One region of the Paraburkholderia tropica genome, then DNA from elsewhere that is predicted to be linked to it. Evidence: riboswitches for the same ligand, from Rfam matches in the RefSeq annotation. Region 1 holds a riboswitch; the other holds the start of a gene.
The links. A riboswitch is a leader RNA that binds a small molecule or an ion and turns the genes downstream of it on or off. The one in region 1 is predicted to bind glycine.
Positions count from the first base shown of each region.

Region 1 (11,358 bases):
TGGCGGCCACGCGTGACAGAGCACGTTCCATGAATTTTTCGTACGCGGATTCCTGGATGAGTACCCGCGACGGGCTAGTGCATACCTCGCCCTGATTCAGGGCAAACATCGCAAAGCCCTCGAGTGCCTTGTCGAGGAAGGAATCGTCTGCGCTGACGACGTCATCGAAGAAGATGTTCGGGCTCTTTCCGCCCAACTCGAGCGTGACCGGAATGAGATTTGTGCTCGCGTACTGCATGATGAGACGGCCGGTCGAGGTTTCGCCCGTGAATGCCACTTTCGCCACCCGAGAGCTCGATGCTAGCGGCTTGCCGGCTTCCACGCCAAAGCCGTTAATGATGTTCACGACCCCCGGCGGAAGCAGATCGGCGATCAGCTCGATCAGCACCAAGATTGACGCGGGAGTCTGCTCAGCCGGCTTCAGCACCACGCAGTTGCCGGCCGCTAGTGCGGGCGCGAGCTTCCACACCGCCATCAGCAGCGGGAAATTCCAGGGGATGATCTGTGCTACGACGCCAAGCGGTTCGTGAAAATGGTATGCGACGGTATCCTGATCGATCTCGGCCAATGTACCTTCTTGCGCCCGCACGCATCCTGCGAAATAGCGGAAATGGTCGATCGCGAGCGGTAGATCGGCGGCACGCGTTTCACGAATGGGCTTGCCGTTGTCGATCGTCTCCGCAACGGCGAGACGTTCGAGGTTGTCCTGCATTCGGTCGGCGATCCGATGCAGAACGAGTGCGCGTTCGGCAGGCGAGATAGCCGCCCAGGCTCCCTTGGCAGCGTGGGCGGCGTCCAACGCCATCTCGATATCTTCTGCCTGAGAGCGCGGTACGTCACACAGCGGCTTACCTGTGATTGGGGAAACATTGGTGAAATATTCACCGGCCAAAGGCGGAACCCATTTTCCACCGATGAAATTGTCATACTTGCGTCGATAGGGGAACGACGTCGTCAGATGTTCAAGGTCAGCATGATTCATGGAGTGTCTCGCTTGAGATTAGAGGGACGCAGGACGAAGAGTGTCCTCAACACGGACCAGCGGGGGAGGCGCCAGGCCCTGATCGGGACGTTCCGTTACGGATCGTTGAGTTGCACATGCGCGTCGACGCGTGGCCGGCCAAGCATCCTCGCGGCTTCCTCGTGCCGGGTGATGGACAAAATTGCGGTTTTGTGCAAAATCGGGACTCGCGGAACGAATTGGCAGCGTCATAGGTGCATAATTTGGAAGATTGAAGATTATTTAGATGTAGCTACAATCATTGCGTCCAGTCTGCGCCACATGGCAGGCCGCGAATGCACCGGTGCCTCGTTTCTGCTGGATGATCGTTGGCCACCACTGACTATGGGGCACGAACATGAGTACTGGACATACGTCCCGATCAAACCAGGCAAAATTTTGGCGCGAGCCTGGCTTCGCGGATGCTGAACTGATGACTGCGAGCTATCGCACCCATCGGTTTCCGCCGCATGCACACGATGAGTTCGCGATCGGCGTGATTGAACGCGGGGCACAGGCATTTCTCGAGGGCCGCGGTCGACGGTTAATCATGCCGGAAGGCGCGATCTGCGTGATCAATCCCGGTCAGCTGCATGAAGGGCGTCCGGCAATTGAGGGCGGTTGGGATTACCGCATGGTGTACGTGTCCGCGTCAGCTCTGCTCGGCCTAGTGCGAGACGCGGACGGCGCACCGCAGCGGTCCGTGCATTTTCCCGATGTCGTGATGGATGACCCGGATACGATGTTGCTATTTCGCACCGCACACATTTGCTCGGAATCTCACGACGCGAGCCAGCTTGAAAAGACATCCCGACTGACAACCGCGATGACCCAACTCGTGTTGAGGCACGCGTCTACAGCTCGTCGGCCTTCCATCGGGGGAGCAATGCCAGGGGCGGTGAGGCGGGCGCGTGACTATATCGATGCCCATTTTGTGGATAATCCGTCGCTCGACGTAATCGCCCAGGTAGCAGGGATGAGCGCTTACCACCTGCTGCGCGAGTTCAAGAAATCAGTCGGGGTCGCGCCCCATGCGTACCTTGTGCAACGCCGAGTCGCGCTGGCTAAGCACCTTGTGCTTCGGGGGGTGCCGCTGCGGCAGGTTGCCATTGAGGTCGGCTACTGCGATCAAGGGCATTTGAGTCGGGAATTCAGTCGCTTCTTCGGCGTGCCGCCGGGTATCGCTCGGCAGTAAATCCGCAAGTTTGTCCAAATCCCCGGCCGGTATGTGGCTGAAGCTGTGCTCACTATTCACCTGATTCGGGGGCACACTATGATCGATCTGCGAAGCGACACCTGCAGCCAGCCTACCAAGGCCATGCGCGACGCCATAGCCAACGCACCAGTCGGCGACGACGTATACGGCGACGATCCGACCGTCAAAGCACTTGAGCGAGAAGTCGCGGAACTGCTTGGTAAGGAAGATGCCGTTTACATGGTGACGGGCACGATGACCAACCAGGTCGCGATCCGGGCGCACACCGAGCCGGGCGATGCCGTGCTCTTCGATCAAAATGCCCATGTCTACATTCTTGAAGGCGGTGCGCCGGCGGCGTTCTCTGGAGTGCTCCCGCGTCTGCTGCCCGGCGTGCGCGGCGTATTCACCCCGGAAGACGTGTCGAATGCACTCGGCGTGTCGCATCGGTTCTTCCCCAACACGATTCCCGCACCGGTCAAGCTGCTGTGTCTGGAAAACACCCACAACATCGGTGGCGGCAAGGTGTGGCCGATCGAGCGACTTCAGGCTGTCTGCGAGCTTGGCCGACAGCGCGGGCTCGCATTGCACCTGGACGGCGCGAGGCTATGGCATGCGACAGCTGCCACCGGGATTCCCGAGCGCGAATACGCCCGCCACTTCGATTCGGTCAGCGTCTGCTTCTCGAAAGGCCTCGGTGCGCCGGTAGGCTCAGCGCTGGCTGGCTCCCGTGACTTCATTGCTCGCGCGCGTCGTTTCAAGCAGCAAATCGGCGGTGGTTTCCGCCAAGCCGGGATTATCGCGGCAGGTGCGCTGCATGCACTGCGCAATCATCGTGAACGGCTTCAGGAAGATCATGAGCATGCTCGAATGCTCGCCAACGGTATCGCAGGTCTGCCTGGCATTTCGCTCGATGTTTCCGCGATCGAAACTAACATCGTGCGTTTCGGCGTCTCTTCGCTTCCCGCTGGAACATTCGTCGAGCGTCTTTACGACAAGGGTCTGTATGTACTGCCGTCCGGCGCAGATGGCGTACGCGCCATTCCTTATCTGAACATAACTCGCCAGCAGGTACAGGAAGCCATCGATATCATTTCGGTCGTCGCACAAGAGAACGCACGTAACGCTGGCGTGAGTGGACCTGGCGGCAAGGTGTCGTCTGGGGCCGGCTATTAATTACATTTTTTGGCGTCAGCCTAAAGTATCACCTTGATAGCAGTAAAAGCGGGGGTGACGATGCCCTCGTGACGGTCGCTATCTCTCGATCAGCTCGTCACACCAACTCGTTGGTGGCGCGTGGCAATGCGCGCAAGTGCGTTGCCACGCGTCTATCGAGAATGGCAGGGCGGAACCAAAGGCTCGAGCGATCAGGAAGTCAGTGCGCGTCTCGACGCAGTCGTTCATAGGGTGTGCACACGACCGGGGCAGATAACGGAGCGCACGTTCAGGTTGGCACCGATCAATTTGTCGAAAGGGAGTTCCGACCTGTCACTCTGCAGAGGAATGTCTCGCAAATTCGAACGGCTGCACAGGATTGGCGTGAGTGGAGCAGCTGCCTCACGCGTTGGCGATGCAGGGCGTACTACTCCTGCCGTTGGAAGGATCCACTCCTCCGACAAGATGCATCGGGGTGTCCGCGTCAAGCGGTGAGCCTAGCTATTGTCCGATGCATGTCATGGTAGTTTTGCAATCGTTGTATTCGTGCATCACGGGAGAGACCGCTCGATTGAGCGGCGCCGATGGAGCAACCGCCCCGGAAACTCTCAGGCAAAAGGACCGTGATGCGAGGACGCTCTGGAGAGCGGCGCCTCGTGCGCCCACCGAAGGGGAGCCACCGCCGTAACGCAACAGGGACAGTGGCGAAACTCTCAGGTAAACGGACAGATGGGGCATCCGCGTCGGCGACACATATCGCTGGCGATGCTCAATACAATCTGGACCAGAACATGTCACGAATCGCCATCATTGGCGCCGGTATTACCGGCGTCACTACCGCTTATGCCCTTTCGAATCACGGCCATAGCGTCAGTGTCTTCGAGCGGCATCGCTATGCCGCAATGGAGACGTCCTTCGCGAATGGTGGCCAGCTCTCGGCCAGCAATGCGGAGGTATGGAACAGCCGTGCCACTGTCCTCAAAGGACTGCGTTGGATGTTCGCACGCGACGCACCGCTGCTACTGAATCCGCGGCCAAGCTTACACAAGTACGGCTGGATTGCCGAGTTTCTCGGAAACATCCCGCGATACGAAGCGAACACGATTGAAACTGTGAGGCTTGCGATCGCTGCACGCGCACACCTATTCCACATTGCGGAGCGCGAGGGCATCCAGTTCGATCTCGAGCAGCGCGGAATCTTGCACTTCTATGCAACGCGCAAGGAGCACGAAGCAGCAATGCGCGTGAATACCTTGCTGCGAGCGGGGGGGCTGGATCGTCGCCCAGTGACGCCGGAGGAGATGCGCGCAATCGAGCCGACTCTTCACGGCCGCTTTCACGGAGGATTTTTCACTGAGTCGGATTCGTCCGGGGATATCCACAAATTTACCGGAGGGCTTTCATCGGCCTGCGAGCGTCGCGGTGTGCAATTTCACTACGACACGGCAATCGACAGCGTCGAATCCGTGGACTGCGGCAAGATTTTGATTTCTTCCGACCAACGACGCGAAGTCTTTGATCGCATCGTCATCTGTGCCGGCGTCGGCAGTCGCCGGTTCGCTGCGATGCTGGGCGATCATGTGAACGTCTATCCAGTCAAGGGCTATTCGATCACGGTACATCTGGATGATGAACCGAGTCGGAGCAGCGCTCCCTGGGTGAGCATCCTCGATGACCGCGCGAAGATCGTCACCAGCCGTCTTGGGACAGACCGGTTCCGGGTTGCGGGCACAGCAGAGTTCAACGGCGTGAACCGGGATATTCGTTCGGATCGGATCGAACCATTGATCAATTGGGTGCGTCGATACTTCCCTGTCGTCTCCACTTCGCGAGTTATTCCATGGGCAGGACTGAGACCGATGCTGCCAAGCATGCTGCCGCGCGTGGGTCGTGGCAGGCGCCCTGGTGTCTTTTACAACACGGGACATGGTCATCTGGGCTGGACTTTGTCGGCGGCAACCGCGGAGGCCGTTTCCTCCATGATCGGTGTAGATTGAGCGAATGGCAACATTGCCGTTTGCCAACAGAGCGTGCTTTGCCACAACTCGCCCGGATAGAGTTCGGAAACTCCCATTTGCAAGTCAGTCGCCTGCAAGTGCAGTGGCAGATCGACATCACCTCGGTCTATCGGGTTTTTGTCTTTCCGCAGCAGCGGCGAAAGTACGGTAACTACGGGCCCCTATCGTTTTTATAGATGAAATACTACTTTGATAGTAGTATCTCATCTATAGCGGTGTTCGCCCTCATAGAATGGGACCGGGCACCACGCCACATATCACGCAGAGCGGGACATTCGATGGCAGACAATATGAGCAACCGTCATGAAAGGCTTAGAGTTCTTATCCTTGGCGCTGGCGCACTGGGTGGTTACTATGGCTCCCGCTTGATCCAGGCCGGCGCTGATGTAACGTTCCTGGTGCGTCCCCGGCGCGCTGAAGCGTTGATGCGCGATGGATTGCGTGTATCGAGCTCATTGGGGGACTTCTCTTCGGCGGTCCGTACGGTGGCCGCGGACGCAGTGAGGCCGGGCTACGACCTGGTCTTGCTCACCTGCAAAGCGTACGACCTCGACGACGCCCTGAATTCGTTGGCGCCCGCGCTAGCCGGCGCAGCCGGTATTCTCCCCCTGCTGAACGGCATGGCGGTGTACGACACGCTAGACCGTCGCTATGGTCGAGCGCGTGTGCTGGGGGGCGTCTCGTATATCGCGGCGTCGAGCGCAGAGGACGGCAGCATCGTGCACATGGGCAATCAGGACAAGCTCATTGTCGGTGCGCGCCATCCGTCGCAACGCGATCTGGTCGGGCAGCTCCATGCGGCGTTCGCCGCCACATCGGGCTTGCGTGTGTTGTCCGAGAGAGTTGATGCTGACCTCTGGCAGAAGTGGGTAATGCTGTCCTCAGGCGCAGCCGCGACCTGCCTGATGCGCGGGCGCTTGTGCGATATCTTGCGAACGTCTGATGGCAAGAACTTGATCTCCGCATTGATCGAAGAGTGTGTAACTGTCTCCAGGGCGGAGGGCTTCGATCTCAGCCCGCAGGTCGTGGACGGCGTCCGTCGCTTTTTGCTGGATGCAGAGTCGACCTGGGCCGCATCCATGATGCGCGATATTGCGCGACTCTCCCCGCGTATCGAGTCGGAAGCGATCGTCGGTGACATGATCGCCCGCGCGGCACGCCACCAGATCGATACGCCATACTTGCGGGTTGCCTATGCGCATCTGCAAACGTACGTCCTACACAGCGCGAATTAATACAAGTGCTATTGGCGCAACCCTCACCATCGGTGCTGCGCCCCACCTGGCTATCGATCCGAAGAGTATCAGGCGCTACGCGCCGAGCGCGACGCTGCGTGCCGAGCTTCAGGAAGCGAAACCAGTTGGTAGAGACTACCGGCTTCGCACTGCGCGGTCATCTTGCTGAGCTGGGCGCGGAGCTTATGATGAGTGCCGGACGTGGACTTCACGCTGTCGCAGCCGGGCATGCCCGACGACATCGCACGAGCATCGTCGCGTGGTGGAAGCCATGCGCGCGTTCCAAGAAGCCGACTTACCGATGCTCACGCGTGGCGGGGGCACGTCGATGTGCGGGCAGTCGGTCAACGCGGCGGTCATCATCGACGCGTCGAAGTACCTCACGACCATCGGGGAAAACCGATGAGACGAGCCTCGTGGCTAAGGTGCGGCCGGGCGTGATCTGCGATCAGCTCAACGACGCCGCCGCGTTGCGCGAGCACCTCGCGGCGGGCGGCCGACGCGCGGAAATTGTCTCGGGTCTGCTCGGTCCCGTGGAGAGATACGGCGACGCCATCCGCGAAGGCTTTCCCAAACTCAAGCGCCGCGTCGCGGGCTAAAGCGCCGACCAGCTGCGGCCGGCGAACGATTTCAACGTCGCGCGTGCTGGTGGGCTCCGAAGGTACCGGCGTTTCCGTGCTGCGCGCGAAGACTACGCTAGTCATCAACCCCGTACATCGCCTGCTCGTGGTGTTCGGATTCCCGACCATTTTCGATGCCGCCGATTGCGTGCCGCAACTTCTGCCACGGTCGCCGATCGCGATGTGAGAGCTAGACACGGGCATCGTCGAAGGCTTTCGCGAGCGTTGCATCGCGCTGGCTGACATCGTCGATTTGTCAGAAGGCAATGCTTCGCTGATCGTCGAATTCGGCGCGTTCGACAAGGCCGTGGCGATGGAATTCGCGCAGCGCGCGGCGGCACTCGCGCCTGAGTTGTCGGGCACGCCGTCGGCGCGGCTCGTCGACGATGCCGCGCTCATGAAGCGTTTGTGATCAGCCCGCGAAACCGCCGCGTCGGCTACCTCCATCGGCGACGACATGTCGAAGCCCGATCCGGTCGTCGGCTGGGAAGATGCCGCCGTGGAGCCGCGCCATCTCGGCGCCTACCTGCGCGAATTCTCGGCGCTGTTGGAATTGTACGGCTACAAAACGAGTGTGTACGGCCGTTTCGGCGATGGCTGCATTTACTCGGGCATCACCTCGACCTGCGTAACGGGCAAGGCCTGAAGCCGTGGCGCGAGTTCCTGTTCGACGCCGCGAAGCTCGTCGTGAAGTACGAAGGCTCGCTGTCGGGCGAACGGTGCGACGGCTAGGCGAAGGGCGAGATGCTGCACCTGATGTACTCGCCGGAACTGATGGAAGCGTTCCGCGCCTCCAAGGCGATCTGGGATCCGCGCGAGCGTATGAATCCGGGCAAGCTGGGCGATGCCATGCCGGTGGACGACAAACCTGCGCCTCGGCACGACCTATCGTCTCTTACATGTGTCGCGCCAGTTCACGTTCGGCGATCTAGCGAAGCCCGACACGTTCGCGCGCGCGACGGAGCGCTGTATCGGCATGGACAAGTGCCGTTCGCTGGGCGGGGACAAGATGTGTCCGAGCTATCGCGCGTCGCGCGAAGAGAAGTATTCGACGCGCGGCCGCGCGCGTCTGCTCTTCGAACTGCTCAAGGGCGAAGTGATCGAGAACGGCCGGCAAAGCGCGGCCGTGAAGGACTCGCTCGATCACTGTCTGGCCTGCAAGGGCTGTCGCAGCGATTGCCCCACGCATGTGGAAGTCGGGAATCACAAGAGCCACTTGCTTTACGAGTATCACAAGTACAAGCGCCGTCATGTGATGGACGCGGTGGTGAGCCGCACCGGCAAGTGGCTGCCCGCCGCCACGCATGCGAGCGGGGTGGCGAATGCGCTGATGCGCAATCCGTCGTTCCGCAAGGTGAGCGCGAAATTCTTTCTCGCCCGAAGACGTGAAGTTTCCGGCCATCGCCGCGAAAGCTTTCCGCAACGGCGCGAGCGCGAAGCGCCTGCTCGCGCTGTGTGAAAGCACGACAAGCGGGAGGAGGAAGCGCATGCCCGTTCTGCTATGGGCCGACACATTCAACAACGGCTTCACGCCCGAAGCGATGGAAGCGGCGGTGCGCGTGTTCGAATCGAAGGGCCTCGAAGTGCGCCTGCTGAGCAGGCACGTGTGCTGCGGATGTCCGATGTACGACGCGGGTCTGCTCCACCGACATTTTCATGTCAACCGCGTAAGCCGGTAATCGACCGACTATAGTTCAAAAGAATCTCGTCTCCACGAGCGCCACCAGCTCAGGAAGATTCGGCATCTCAGATCACTCTGCACGGTGCTCATGACCATCGATTAGTTATCGCCACATCTGAAATATTAGGTAAGGCATGCTAAGGTATCGAAAGTAGATTGCCGTTGCGCATGAGGATAGGTGAGTCGCACTGATCTTGCCGACCTAGCTTTTGGTGCATTCGTCGGAGCGGCGCGCGCAAACGCCTTATTGGTCTACATTTTTCAATACATGTGACAGCGATTGTCCCCGCAGTCATTTGATTAACCCGAACAACGCCAACACTGTGGATACGAACAATCTGATTCAGGTAATAGAATATTCAATCTTCAGAAAGACTACTGACAGCTTCGATGTTCTTCAGTGCGCAAAGATCGATGCAGCGCTGTCTTCAGCTCGGTACTATCAGCGAAACATGCTGAGATCCAAAAATTTCTCCAATGATCTGGATCATTTGGCGTTTTCGCTCGAGAACACTTGTATAAATGGTCTTTATTTAGAGTTTGGTGTGGCATCTGGGCGCACGATCAACCACATTGCTGGATTGAAAAGCGGACAGACAATCTACGGATTCGATGTATTCACGGGTCTGCCTGAGACATGGAGAACTGGCTTCGAGTCGGGCGCCTTCGGACGTGCCGCATTGCCGCCGGTACGGGAGAACTGCAAACTGATTTCAGGACTTTTCGAAAATACCTTGCCTCCATTTATAGAAGGCAAGTCCCGCGATATCGCATTCATCCATGTCGATTGCGATTTGTACGCGGGCACACGCACCATCTTGGAGACATGCCGGCCATATTTGAAGGCCGGCACCGTGATCTGTTTCGACGAGTATTTTAACTACCCCGGCTATGAGCAGCACGAATTTTTAGCTTGGCGCGAGTTTTATAATAAGTATGGAATTGCATATGAATATCTCGGCTTCGTCAGCAGTCACCAACAGGTATCGATTCGTATCACAGCAATCGCCTAGTTAAGGCGATTGCTGTTATCGCTGGCCCCTTGTTTGCAACGTGATGGTAAGAGTATTTCGGCTATGACTGAAAGGTTTGCATTTCCCACCAAGCTGAACACGCATTAGTCACTGATGGGCGTCAGCGTGCGTGCGGGGCGGGCAGCGGGCAACTGCCGGTTGCACTGACGCGAAGCGGGCTATGATCGTCATCATCGTATCCGATCGGGGAGATAGATCTTGGCGACATACAAGGAGCTGAAAGCACAAATGGCCGAGCTGGAGGCGCAGGCGGCTGCTGCCCGGGAGGCAGAGTTTCAGGAGGTCCTCGCTGACATCCGGGCGAAGGTGTCCGAGTACGGATTCACGGAGCAGGACATCTTCGGCCGCAGGCGTGGTGGACCGCGGGCGCCGGCGGCACACGTGGCGGCCAGATACCGTGACCCGAAGACGGGGGCGACCTGGTCGGGTCGGGGCCGGGCGCCGAACTGGATCAAGGACGCGAAGAACCGCGACAGGTTCCTGATCGACAGCTAATACGCGCGGGGAAGCAAACGTCAGGCATATGCGTTTCCACGAACGGGCGGCAGGCGGGTATCGCATCGGCGGTTGATGGTCAGTGACCACGCGCAACGGCATCGGGTGAGGGTCGACGCGATCCGGCGTACTCTAGACCATCTCAGATCGCCAGCGCATGCATGTAGCAACCGGCGAACGTGTTTGGCGCCAATCCCGGTGCGTAGCGCAATAGGTCCGGCGGCTCCGCGTAAAATGCGCTTATGTTTAACTCCGCGGAGCGCAGGTTGGTCAGGCCAAGGAAAGCAGAAAAATTGAAGGTTGTCGCAGTCCGCATCGATCCGGGCATTGAGCGCAGGCTACGGCTTCTGGCGGAAACAAGCGGCGGCAAGCCGTCTTTTTTCCTGCAGCAACTGATCGAAGGCGGGATCAGCGCGCTCGAGGAGGTCTGGCTGCCAGCGGACCAGTTGGCGCAGGTCCGCGCCGGCGAAGTACCCGGGCCCGCTGCGTTCCGGGCAGCCCCTGATCTGTTCGACGAACCGGAGTTTGATCGCTGAAGGGTTGCGTGCCCCAAGCGCTAGTCCGTTGCCCACCGACTGCTCATAGGGACCTGTGGTGGCATGGATGCGCTCGTCAAGCCTATTGCCGTGGACACGGCATTTTCCACTTCGTTAGATCGCCCAGTGGCAGAGGGAACGAACAGCTGCGGATGGGAGCGATTTTATGGGGCCGGTACAAGTTTCACTTCCCGAACGGATCAATTTTTACTTTGTCGGACGGTTGCCAGACACCAGCGTGCTGCCACTCGACCAGACGTCGCCAGCGAGCCGTGCCTGAACCGCATCCCATTTCTTGCGGGATCAGATTCCATGTAATGCCGGAGCGCAACACGAACACAATGCCTGCGAGCACCGCGCGGTCGGGTGTCGGTTTGCGGCCCGCATAC
Region 1 is NZ_CP049138.1:216,184-227,541, reverse strand. Features, by position in the region: gene adh (aldehyde dehydrogenase) at 1-982, opposite strand, end outside; gene G5S35_RS38160 (AraC family transcriptional regulator) at 1,359-2,195, shown strand; gene G5S35_RS38155 (threonine aldolase family protein) at 2,274-3,371, shown strand; glycine riboswitch at 3,895-3,984, shown strand; glycine riboswitch at 3,989-4,080, shown strand; gene G5S35_RS38150 (D-amino acid dehydrogenase) at 4,142-5,347, shown strand; gene G5S35_RS38145 (2-dehydropantoate 2-reductase) at 5,647-6,603, shown strand; gene G5S35_RS39910 (FAD-binding protein) at 6,863-7,009, shown strand; gene G5S35_RS39905 (hypothetical protein) at 7,020-7,202, shown strand; gene G5S35_RS39900 (hypothetical protein) at 7,477-7,635, shown strand; gene G5S35_RS39895 (FAD-linked oxidase C-terminal domain-containing protein) at 7,681-7,869, shown strand; partial or broken gene G5S35_RS40220 (hypothetical protein) at 7,968-8,018, shown strand; gene G5S35_RS39890 (4Fe-4S dicluster domain-containing protein) at 8,068-8,682, shown strand; gene G5S35_RS39885 ((Fe-S)-binding protein) at 8,711-8,902, shown strand; gene G5S35_RS38135 (class I SAM-dependent methyltransferase) at 9,228-9,917, shown strand; gene G5S35_RS38130 (H-NS histone family protein) at 10,137-10,433, shown strand; gene G5S35_RS38125 (hypothetical protein) at 10,676-10,969, shown strand; partial or broken gene G5S35_RS38120 (transposase) at 11,193-11,358, opposite strand, start outside.

Region 2 (11,358 bases), on a different replicon from region 1:
GTCCGCGCCCCATTCGCCGGGCGGCGTGAGCAGCGTGAGCGCGAGCAGGTCGGCGGCGGCGATCACCGCGCCGCCCGCGGCGTGCACGGCCTGGGCGAGTTCGCGGTAGTCGCGCACGTCGCCGTTCACGCCCGGATATTGCAGCAGCACGCCGAAGGCGTTCGCCTGCGCGGCCTCGGCGGCGGGGCCGACCTTCACTTCGATGCCGATCGGTTTGGCGCGCGTCTGCACGACTTCGAGCGTTTGCGGCAGCACGTCGTCGGCGACGAAGAACACGTTCGACTTCGACTTGCCCACGCGCTGCACGAGCGTCATCGCTTCGGCGGCGGCGGTGCCTTCGTCGAGCAGCGATGCGTTGGAAATGGCGAGGCCCGTCAGGTCGACGATCATCTGCTGATAGTTCAGCAGCGCCTCCAGACGGCCTTGCGAGATTTCCGGCTGGTACGGCGTGTAGGCCGTGTACCACGCCGGATTTTCGAGCACGTTGCGCAGGATGACGGCCGGCGTGTGCGTGTCGAAATAGCCCTGCCCGATGTACGAGCGGAACACCTGGTTCTTGTCCGCGAGCGCGCGCAGCGCGGCCAGCGCCTCGGCTTCCGAGCGCGGCTGCGAGAACGGCCCGAGCGGCAGCGTCTCGGTGCGGCGGATCTTCGCCGGAATCACCGCGTCGATCAGCGCCGCGCGCGACGCGAAGCCGAGCGCGTCGAGCATCGCTTGCTGGTCGGCCGTGTCGGGGCCGATGTGGCGGGCGGCGAAGGCGTCGTGCGCTTCGAGCGCCGCGAGCGAGAGAGCCGTGGGCGAGGTGTTCATCAGACGATCCGGGTGTTCGAGCTTCATGAGGTTTCCTGCCGGCGCGGGCGGCGCGTCGCGTAGTGCCGCGATGCCGCCGCGCCTGTGCGTTGGGACGGGCCTTCTGCGAAAGCCGTCCCGGGGTTTAGGCGCCGATGGCCTTCTCGTAGGCGGCGGCGTCGATCAGCGCGTCGAGCTTGGCGTCGGCGGCCGGCTTGATCTTGAAGAGCCACGACTCGTAGGGCGCGCCGTTCACGCCTTCGGGGGCGTCGACGAGCGCCGAGTTCGATTCGACGATCTCGCCCGAGACCGGCGCGTAGATGTCCGAGGCGGCCTTGACCGATTCGATCACGGCGATGGCGTCGCCCGCCGTGACGGCGCGGCCGGCTTCGGGCAGTTCGAGGAAGACGATGTCACCGAGCGCTTCCTGCGCGTGATCGGTGATGCCGACGGTCAGCGTGCCGTCGGCTTCGGTGCGGATCCACTCGTGCGATTCGGTGTATTTCAGATCGGCCGGGATGCTCATGGTTGCTCCAGTGCGTGGTTCGTTTATGACTTGAAAAGAGGGTGGGCGTGCGCGCCGGAATCCTTGCGGATCAGGCGACCAGCACCTTGCCGTTGCGCACGAACGGCAGTTTTACCACGCTTGCGGGAAGGGCTTTGTCGCGGATCTGCACCTGCACGACGTCGCCCGGCTGCACGCCCTCGGGCACGCGCGCGAAGGCGATGGATTCCTGCATCGTCGGCGAGAAGGTGCCGCTCGTGATCTCGCCGTCGCCGTGCGGCGTCAGCACTTTCTGGTGAGCGCGCAGCACGCCGCCGGCCTTGCCGTTTTCCTTCTGCAGGATCAAGCCGACGAAGGTCGAGCGCGTGCCGTTCGCTTCGAGCGCGGCGCGACCGACGAACTCGCGCGGCGTCTTCAGGTCGACGGTCCAGGCGAGGCCCGCGTCGAGCGGCGAGACCGCTTCGTCCATGTCCTGGCCGTAGAGGTTCATGCCCGCTTCGAGGCGCAGCGTGTCGCGCGCGCCGAGGCCGCAGGGCTTCACGCCCTGGCGTTGCAGCGCGTCCCAGAACTCGCAGACGGCGGCGGCGGGCAGCACGATTTCGAAGCCGTCTTCACCGGTGTAGCCGGTACGCGCGATCATCAGCTCGCCGAACGGCGTGGCGTCGATCTTCGCGGCGTTGAAGGGCTTGAGGATTTCGGTGGCGCTGCGCGAGGAGGGCGCGACGGCCCAGACTTTCTCGCGCGCGTTCGGGCCTTGCACGGCGACGATCGCGAGATCGCGGCGCGGTGTGATGGTGAGGCCGAAGCCGCCTTCGGCGTTGAGCTTCTCGAACCAGGCGATGTCTTTGTCGGCGGTGCCCGCGTTGACGACGGTGCGGAACGCGTCGTCGGCGAAGTAATAGACGATCAGGTCGTCGATCACGCCGCCTTCGGGGTTGAGCATGCAGGAATAGAGCGCCTTGCCGGGCGTCGTCAGCTTGGCGACGTTGTTGGCGAGCGCGCGGGCGAAGAATTCGCGCGCCTTCGCGCCCGAGAAGTCGACGACGCACATGTGCGAGACATCGAACATGCCGGCGTCGGTGCGCACGGCGCGATGTTCGTCGATCTGCGAGCCGTAGTTGACGGGCATGTCCCAGCCGCCGAAATCGACCATGCGGGCGTTCAGCGCGCGGTGCGTGTCGTTCAGCGGAGTGCGTTTGAGTTCGGTCATGAGGCCTCAGGCGGTCGCGAGGGTTTTCGTGCGACTCCGGGGGAATGTCCCGCCGGAATTCGAGCGAAAACGAAAAAGGCCATGCAGGACTCGCCGCAGGCACGATGCCCGTGGTCGGTTCTTGCATGGCCCCTCTGTCCTCGGTACCTGAGAGATTGCGTCGAACGACGCGCGCCCCTTCGGTGGGCAGCCTGAACGCCAGGGTTACGATCCCTCCGCCGTTCTACTGCCGCTCTCCAGAGTTGCGGACCTGAGTGCCGTCTCGCGCGTCTCGCACGCGGGTGCGAAACAGGCGAAGCAGCGGTCCGGCGCGCACGGTCCTTTTGCCTGAGAGTTTGTGGGTTGCCCCTTCGGCGGCGGCGTTGCGATTCGAAATTGACTCGACTCGCGAACGTCGCGCTCTCCCGGCGCGCGCAGCGATTGTGCTGGACGCCGGCGGGCTGTGTCAATGCGGAAAAATTAGGCGCACCGTGGCGGCGGAACGGGAGTGGAACCTGCGCCAGCCGGCCGCGCGTGCTGGCGGGCCATGCGCCGAACGCCGCCCGGCAAGGCTTGCGCGCATGCGGCCCCGAAAGAACCGCTCGCGCGCGACCGCGCATGCGCGCCAAAAAAAGAAACGGGCCGCGCGAGGCGGCCCATGTGATCGCGGTGGTTTTGCGCGGGCTTATTCGCCGATGGCGCGCGCCGCCGTATCGAGCTCCTGGTTGAGCACGTGCTGCTCGTCGCCGGAGATGCCGCCGCCGTGCTGCGCAGCCATGTCGTGCGCCTCGCCGCGGATCGTGTCGAGGCGGTGATGCAGCGCGGCGCCCTGCGGCGGCGGATAGTAGCCCTGGTTCACGCGCGCGTCGATGCGGCGGCCCAAGGTGTCGATGCGGGCGTCGACCTGATGCAGGCGGTCGACGGCCAGTTCATGCGGATTCGAGCCGGAATGCTGCGCGGGCGGGGTGACGACGCATGCGGCGAGCGTCGAGATCAGCGCGGCGGCGCAGCTCAGGCGGATGGCACGGTTCATACAATTCAATCGGGTCATTGAGACTCTCCTTGTTGTCGGTCCGGGGCGGGCTGGCGCGCGCCACGAACCCTGCACCCCGGAAGATGCAGAACGTTATCGCTCTGTTTCTGGCGTTGTTCGTCGCAAACGCGTCGCGCGCGCCGTGCGATGACCGCACGGCGGCGCAGACTTGTAACCGTTTGTATGGACCTTTCAGACGCGTCGGCGGTTTGCAAGCCGCGCGGCCTCGCCGGGCAGTCGGTTCGCGCGAGGTTCGCGCGCTCAGCGCGCGCTCACTGAGCGCGCGTGAAGGCGATCGTGCGGCCTTCCTCGGCGCTGCGCATCGCCAGCTCGACGATCGTCATCACGTCGACGGCGTCCTGCGGACTCACCGGGAACGGCGTGCCCTCGCGGATCGCGGCGGCGAGCGCGCGGTACAGGTCGGCGTAATTGCCCGCGGCGTTGGGCACGTCGCGGTCGGACTCCTGGCCGTCGTCGGCCATGACGTGCAGTCGGCCCGCTTCGTTGCCGTCGCCGAAACCGGGCTGGCCGGGGCGCAGGCCCGCCTTCAGCTGGTCCTCCTGGGTATCGAGCCCGTTTTTCAGGTAGCTGCCGCGCGTGCCGTGAATCGCGAAACGCGGCGCGTACGCGGCCAGCGCGCTCGCGTGCAGCACGGCGTCGAGGCCGTCGTAGCGCAGCACGAGGTGCGCGTAGTCGGGCGCGCTGGCGTGGTCGCGGCGCGTGTGCACGAAGGCCGTGACCGACTCGGGCGCGCCGAACAGCGCGAGCGTCTGGTCGATCAGATGCGGCCCGAGGTCGTAGAGCAGGCCGCCGCCGCGCGTCGCGTCCTCGCGCCAGCGCTGGCGCACCTGCGGACGGAAGCGGTCGAAGTGCGATTCGTAATGCGTGACGCGGCCCAGCTCGCCGTTCGCGATCAGCTGCTTGACGGTGAGGAAGTCGCCGTCCCAGCGACGGTTGTGGAACGGCGCGAACACGAGGCCGCGCTGCTTCGCGATGGCCGCGAGCGTGCGCGCTTCCTCGGCGGTGAGCGTGACCGGTTTGTCGACGAGCACGTGCTTGCCGCGCTCCAGCGTGCGGCGCGCGAGTTCGTAGTGCGTGTCGTTGGGCGTGGCGATCACGACGCATTCGATCGCGTCGAGCGAGAGCAGCGCGTCGAGATCGGGGACGATTGCGGCGTCCGGATAGTCGGCCTGCGCACGCTCGGCCTGGCTCGTGGCGATGGCGGCAAGCGTGACGGGCAGATTCGCCATGCCGCTATGGGCGATCACGGGTGCATGGAAGGTCTGGCCGGCGAAGCCATAGCCCATCAGGCCGATTTGCAGCGGTGCTGTCATGTAAGCGCGTCCTCTTTCCAGCGTGGGAGCGGCACGGCGGGTAGCGATGCCGCGGGTGGCGGGAGCCCGTTATTGTGGCACGCACGACGGCGCGCGTGGCGGGGCGCTGCGGGGACGGATCGGCGTGCGGCTGGATCGGCTGGTCGACGCGGCGTGTCGTTGTGACACGACGCTGTGACCTGATGCGCGCGGGATGCGGCGTCGCGCCGTTAGCGGGGCGGCATCGGCGCGACACCGCATCGTGTTAACATCGCGGCTCTCGCGTGAAGGGCCGCCGCGCCATGAGCATCGTCTGCATCATGCGCAGGTCTTGCGCCGCACGCTACCCGGCAGTACCACCCGTTTTTCCAATCCAGCAACGATGTCCGCAGGCCTGAATCCCGCCCAGAACGAAGCGGTGCGCTATCTCGACGGTCCCTGTCTCGTGCTCGCCGGCGCGGGCAGCGGCAAGACGCGCGTCATTACGCAGAAGATCGCCCATCTGATCGAAGCGAAAGGCTTCGAGCCGCGCCATATCGCCGCCGTCACCTTCACCAACAAGGCCGCCGCCGAAATGCGCGAGCGCGTGGGCAAACTGCTCGAAGGCAAGACGCTCACGACGCCCGGCAAGGAAGGCCGCAAGGTGCCGGCGAACCAGTTGACCGTCTGTACGTTCCACTCGCTGGGCGTGCAGATCCTGCGCCAGGAAGCCGAGCATCTGGGACTCAAGCCCCAGTTCTCGATCATGGATTCGGACGACTGCTTCGCCATGATCCAGGAGCAGGTGGGCTCGACCGACAAGGGTTTCATCCGCAAGATCCAGTCGATCATCTCGCTCTGGAAGAACGGTCTCGTCATGCCCGAGCAGGCGCTCGCGACGGCGTCGAACGAGGACGAGCATCAGGCGGCCATCGTCTACCGCAACTACATGGCGACGCTGCACGCCTATCAGGCCGTCGATTTCGACGATCTGATCCGCCTGCCCGCCGAGCTGTTCGCGAAGAACGAGCCGGTGCGCGAGCGCTGGCAGAACAAGCTGCGCTATCTGCTGGTCGACGAATACCAGGACACCAACACTTGCCAGTACGAGCTGCTCAAGCTGCTGGCGGGCCCGCGCGCGGCGTTCACGGCCGTGGGCGACGACGACCAGGCGATCTACGGCTGGCGCGGCGCGACCATCGAAAATCTCGCGCAGCTCGGCAAGGATTATCCGAAGCTGCACGTGGTCAAGCTGGAGCAGAACTATCGCTCGACCGTGCGCATTCTCACGGCGGCGAACAACGTGATCGCCAATAACCCGAAGCTGTTCGAGAAGAAGCTCTGGTCCGAGCACGGCATGGGCGACACGATCACCGTCACGCCCTGCAACGACGAGGAGCACGAAGCCGAATCGGTCGTGTTCCGTCTCTCGGCGCACAAGTTCGAGCGCCGCGCGCAGTTCCGCGACTACGCCATTCTTTATCGCGGCAATTTCCAGGCGCGCATCTTCGAGCAGGTGCTGCGCCGCGAGCGCATTCCGTACGTGCTGTCGGGCGGGCAGTCGTTCTTCGACAAGGCCGAAATCAAGGACATCTGCGCGTATCTGCGTCTGATCGCCAATCACGACGACGATCCCGCGTTCATCCGCGCGATCACGACGCCGCGCCGCGGCGTGGGCAACACCACGCTCGAAGCGCTCGGCTCGTTCGCGGGGCAGGCGAAGGTGTCGCTGTTCGAAGCGGTGTACATGGGCGGCATCGAGGCGCGGCTGTCCGCGCGCCAGGTCGAGCCGATGCGCGTGTTCTGCGACTTCATGCAGCGCCTGGCCGAGCGAGCCGTGAAGGATCCGGCGACCGTCGTGCTCGACGAGCTGATGGACGCGATTCACTACGAGGCGTATCTCTACGACGCCTTCGACGAGCGCCAGGCGCAGTCGAAGTGGCAGAACGTGCTCGAATTCCTCGAGTGGCTCAAGCGCAAGGGCACCAAGCCCGAGCAGGAGATCGGCGAAGACAGCGAGGCGACGGGTTACGACAACACCGACGGTCTCGCCGACACCGGCAAGAATCTGATGGGCCTGATCCAGACCGTCGCGCTGATGTCGATGCTTGAAGGCAAGGAAGAGGACCCGGACGCGGTGCGCCTGTCGACCGTGCACGCGTCGAAGGGGCTGGAGTATCCGCACGTGTTCCTGGTGGGCGTCGAGGAAGGCATCATGCCGCATCGCGGCGGCTCGGAAGACGACATCGTCGACGATTCGCGCATCGAGGAAGAACGCCGCCTGATGTATGTGGCGATCACGCGCGCGCAGCGCAGCCTGCATCTGAACTGGTGCAAGAAGCGCAAGCGGGCGCGCGAGACGGTGGTGTGCGAGCCGTCGCGCTTCATCCCCGAAATGGGACTCGACGAAGCGCCGCCGCCGACCGCCGAGGAAGCGCCGATGTCGCCGAAAGACCGGCTCGCGAGTTTGAAGGCGCTGTTGCAGAAGGGCTGATCTGATCGCCCGCGCGCACGCGTCCGGCTGAAAGGGAAAGGGCCGCATCGAGTGTCGATGCGGCCCTTTGTTTTTGTTACGCAGTTTGCGGCGCGCGGCTTACTTCGCGGCGCTCACCATGTAATCGACGGCGGCCTTCACGTCGGCGTCCGAAGCGTTCGAGCCGCCCTTGGGCGGCATCGCGCCCTTGCCGTGCAGCGCGTAGTTGTAGACCGTGTCCATCGGGTCCTTGAGGCGCGGCGCCCAGTCGTCCTTGTTGCCGAACTTCGGCGCGCCCAGCACGCCCGCCGCGTGACACGCCTGGCAAACCTGCGTGTAGAGCGCCTTGCCGGCCTGCGAGGCGTCGGCGCTTTGCGTCGCGCCGCCTGCCGCAGGGTTGCCCGAAGCGGCCTGCGGGATCGCGGCGATGGCGGCCGCGGCGGCCTGGGCGGCGTTCGCATCGGCGCCCGATGCGGCCGGCGCTGCCGCTGCTGCGCCCGACGCCGCGTTCGCCGCGCCCGGCGCGGGCTTGGGCGGATCCTGGAAGTTCGCGCCGCCGTGATTGGCCATGTAGGCCACGGCGAGGCCGATTTCGTAGTCGCTGTAGTCGTCGGGGCTGGTGCCGCCGCGCGGCGGCATCGCGCCCTTGCCGGAGAGCGCGGTGTGCCAGAGCGTGTCGTAGCCCTGGGCGATGCGCGGCGCCCAGTCGCCCGCGTTGCCGAACTTCGGCGCGCCGGCCGCGCCGCTCGCGTGGCAGGCGGAACAGACGGCCTGGTAGACCTGCTCGCCGGTCTTGTAGACGCGCGGCGCGTTGGCGTCGCGGATCGACACCTGGGCGATCGGCGCGATGCGCGAGGCGACTTGCTGGGCGGAGAGTTCGTCGGTGCCCGCGCCGGTGCGCGTCGTGTTGTCGACGTAATAGGCGAGCAGAACGATGATGACGATAGGGACGGCAAACCCGGCGATGACAGCGGCGATCAACTGGCCGGGCGTTTTGATCGGGGCTCCGTGGGGTGCTTCGCTCATGCTTGTCTCGACTCCCGTTGGTATTGTGGTGAGCGGTACAGCAGGACGGCAACGGCCTTGCGAATGATCAAACAGGAACGATTATAGACGCAAGGTTTCGCGCCCGGTGGCGGTGCGCGGGGGCGCTTAAGCGGGCGTTTACCCGCATCGATGCGCTTGTCTTGCCTGCTTTACCGGGGGGGGGCGCGGTGGGGCGTTGGCCTTGGTACGCGGCTGCTGCTTAAAAAGCGTCGGATCATAGCGCATCGGGCGCGGGTGTCGTCGCATGGGTTTGCGCGTGTGGGTGCGTTTGCCTGGGGGTGCGCGTACACCGCTGCCGGCCCGGTCCCGGCGGCCCGCGCGCGGTGGACGTTGTCATCGAAACCGGGTATCCTCTCGGTCTCTACGGCGCTGCTATCCCCGTATTTTGCGGTCTGGCTGGCAGCGCTTTCGCACGAATGAGCCTGGGTGTTTCTCCTCCACGCCAGTTCGCGCGAGTCACGCGCCCGTAGCTCAATGGATAGAGTACTGCCCTCCGAAGGCAGGGGTTGCTGGTTCGATCCCAGCCGGGCGCGCCAGAATTTGCGTATCACGTCGGAGTAGCAGATCTGTGAATTTTCGCTACAGATGTCGTAAACGACACCTGTAGCTACCACGCTGCGTCAAAATTTAGATTGCTCGGTTTTTTGGTTCCAAATCGCGACGGGTCGCCGTTCTCCACCCGAGTTACTCATTCCAGTAGCAGCCAACGCGTTGCGGTGGGCGTTCTGGATGCGTCGAAATCTTCCGACCATCACTTTCCCTTCCAATCGCCCTAGCACGAGCCTCCGTGACGGATAAACGCCTGCTGCGCGAAGCGCGTTTGCCTCGCTCAAATACATCTCGTTGAATGCCTCGGTTGCCTCTCTGCGAACGGACTCAGCTCTCTCCCGACCAAGTCTGACCAACCGCTCGTGCTGCTCGGGGAAGTTTGCCCGCAAAAATTTCAACGAAATCCCTACTGCGGTTGCAGCTCCAGTTGCGTTCGTTGCGTCTCCGCTGCGAATCAACTCCTCAAGCTCGGCGCGCACGACGTCGTTCGCGCGCCGAGCACCGCTCACTCTGCGATTCGTCAGACGGCGACGTTGCTCGTCCGGCATGGGACGAAGCGAAAGCACCACCCTGTTTCCGAGCAGAATGTCAGCGATAGCACAGCCGCAGCAAAATGCGGTCTGCACTAGCCGCGTAAAGCTCATCTGTACGGTACCTTTCACCCATCCATGAGTTTGGGACTTATTGATGCCCAGATGAGCTGAAAAGCGCGCCGGGGAGCCTTCGAATAGGTGATTAATCGCATGTGTCAGAAAGACGGTTTGAGCTGAAGCCGAATAGCCCGCTTGGGAAAAAATGACAACGTCGTCAAGAAGTTCAGCTATGAGGCGAGACGTCTCAACGTCAAAGTCTGATGCGGGTTGCTGGATGGGCGATTCGCCGATTTTGTGCTGTGTCGTCGACCTCTGGGAGGTGCATCCGGTCTCGCTTCTGAAGACGCCGCGCCGCTGTTTCGCCTGAGGTTGGCCGACAAGTTGTAGCTGATGCAACGGGCACGCCTTTACCGCATCAATGGTCCATAGCAAACGGCCGTAGCAATCGCGTTTTCGCCTCACGTCCTCTTCGAAGCACTCAGGGCAAAAGCGCTCCCGTTCAACCTGCAGCACAAAATCGGACACTAGGCTTCTCAGCGGCAACAAGGTACAGAGCTGCAGATTGTCGCGACCGGTCAAATGGTTCAGGGTATAAGCCCAGTGACTCACTTGTTCAGTCAGGCCGGACACATTGAGGCGGTATGCCGCGCGACCAACGTCCCGACTCATCCTGTCACCGCTCACGTGAAGCAGTTCTTCTGCTGCCGGGCCGACGATTGTGTTGGTGAGCGTCCAGCGTGTCATCTCATAAGCCTCGCACAGACGAGTAAGGTAGCTCCCGAGGCTCTCGCGGTCTTCGCCTGAACACCCATAGGGTGCAAGGCTATAAAGTATCGACCGAGAAGGTGCATCCTCTGGCCAGCCGCCAGGCAATCTGCTCCGGAATGGAGATGTCATCGCTATAGCGCTCCCTGATTATTGCCATGGTTGGTTTGGCGTCTGCCCATGCCCGCGCGGCGCAATTTTGCCTTTTCGCTGACCTTCTTGGCGCCCAGGCGGGCGCGGATTTCTGCCTCGGTCGGATAAGCCATAGGCTCCGACGTTGATAAATATGGCTGGATATTGTCCTCGCCGGCCAGAGTTTCGGCCGCGATGGTTTCGTACTCAGCTTCGCTCGGCAGAGCATTCCAGACGTACTCATCTTTCCACGAGTGACTGCCGTCATAGGCGCAGTGTGTGACTGCCTCAATCAATGCGCCGGCCGCATAACCCGGCATACCGAGGTGGGCATAGAAAAGTTGCATTACATACTTCTTGAGGTCAACCGGGAACGGTAGGGGGATATGCTTTTCGAACTCTTTGATGAACTGGGTGAACGCGTCGAAGTCGTCCTGGTTGTCGCGGTACCTCTGAAAGTGAACCACGCCGTTGCGTCGTGCGATTTGGCCGCTGGCGTGAATAAGCTTTTCTGAGCCGTAGGCGCCCACCAGTAGCACGTTCATCCCGCTGCGATTTGCAAGACTCTTGAGAAGGTTCCCGTATTGAAGCGGCTCGGTTTTGGAGTCGGTGAAATGCACGGCCTCGTCCAAAATCAGGTGGCGGACGCCCCGGCAGCTCAACCCCTTCTCGAACCGCACCCGCAGATTCCGAACCTTGTATGCGTTGGCATTGTGTGGGCCGTCGCCCTGACGGTCCGGGCTCAGCAACTGAAGGTCTTCGGACAGGTGGTGATAGAACAACTGCCAGTTGAACTCTTTGCCATCCGCGGCGTCGACCTCGCTCAGGACAACTGGAATCACGCCTGGATTCTCGCGAATCTCGACCTCGTAGAGTTTGAGCAATGCCTCAGCCTGCAAAGCAGCGAACGTGGATTTACCTACGCCAGATGGCCCCGCTACGATTGTGAGTGACAGGCCCGCACAAGGGAGCATGAGTCGCTTAATCTCAT
Region 2 is NZ_CP049134.1:3,161,465-3,172,822, reverse strand. Features, by position in the region: gene gcvP (aminomethyl-transferring glycine dehydrogenase) at 1-837, opposite strand, end outside; gene gcvH (glycine cleavage system protein GcvH) at 935-1,315, opposite strand; gene gcvT (glycine cleavage system aminomethyltransferase GcvT) at 1,386-2,504, opposite strand; glycine riboswitch at 2,629-2,754, opposite strand; glycine riboswitch at 2,811-2,921, opposite strand; gene G5S35_RS14345 (hypothetical protein) at 3,169-3,516, opposite strand; gene G5S35_RS14340 (oxidoreductase) at 3,789-4,850, opposite strand; gene G5S35_RS14335 (UvrD-helicase domain-containing protein) at 5,212-7,302, shown strand; gene G5S35_RS14330 (c-type cytochrome) at 7,402-8,307, opposite strand; tRNA gene G5S35_RS14325 (tRNA-Arg) at 8,789-8,864, shown strand; gene G5S35_RS14320 (TniQ family protein) at 8,949-10,214, opposite strand; gene G5S35_RS14315 (ATP-binding protein) at 10,370-11,358, opposite strand, start outside.
Region 2: another riboswitch for glycine. It lies ahead of gcvT (glycine cleavage system aminomethyltransferase GcvT); the one in region 1 lies ahead of G5S35_RS38150 (D-amino acid dehydrogenase).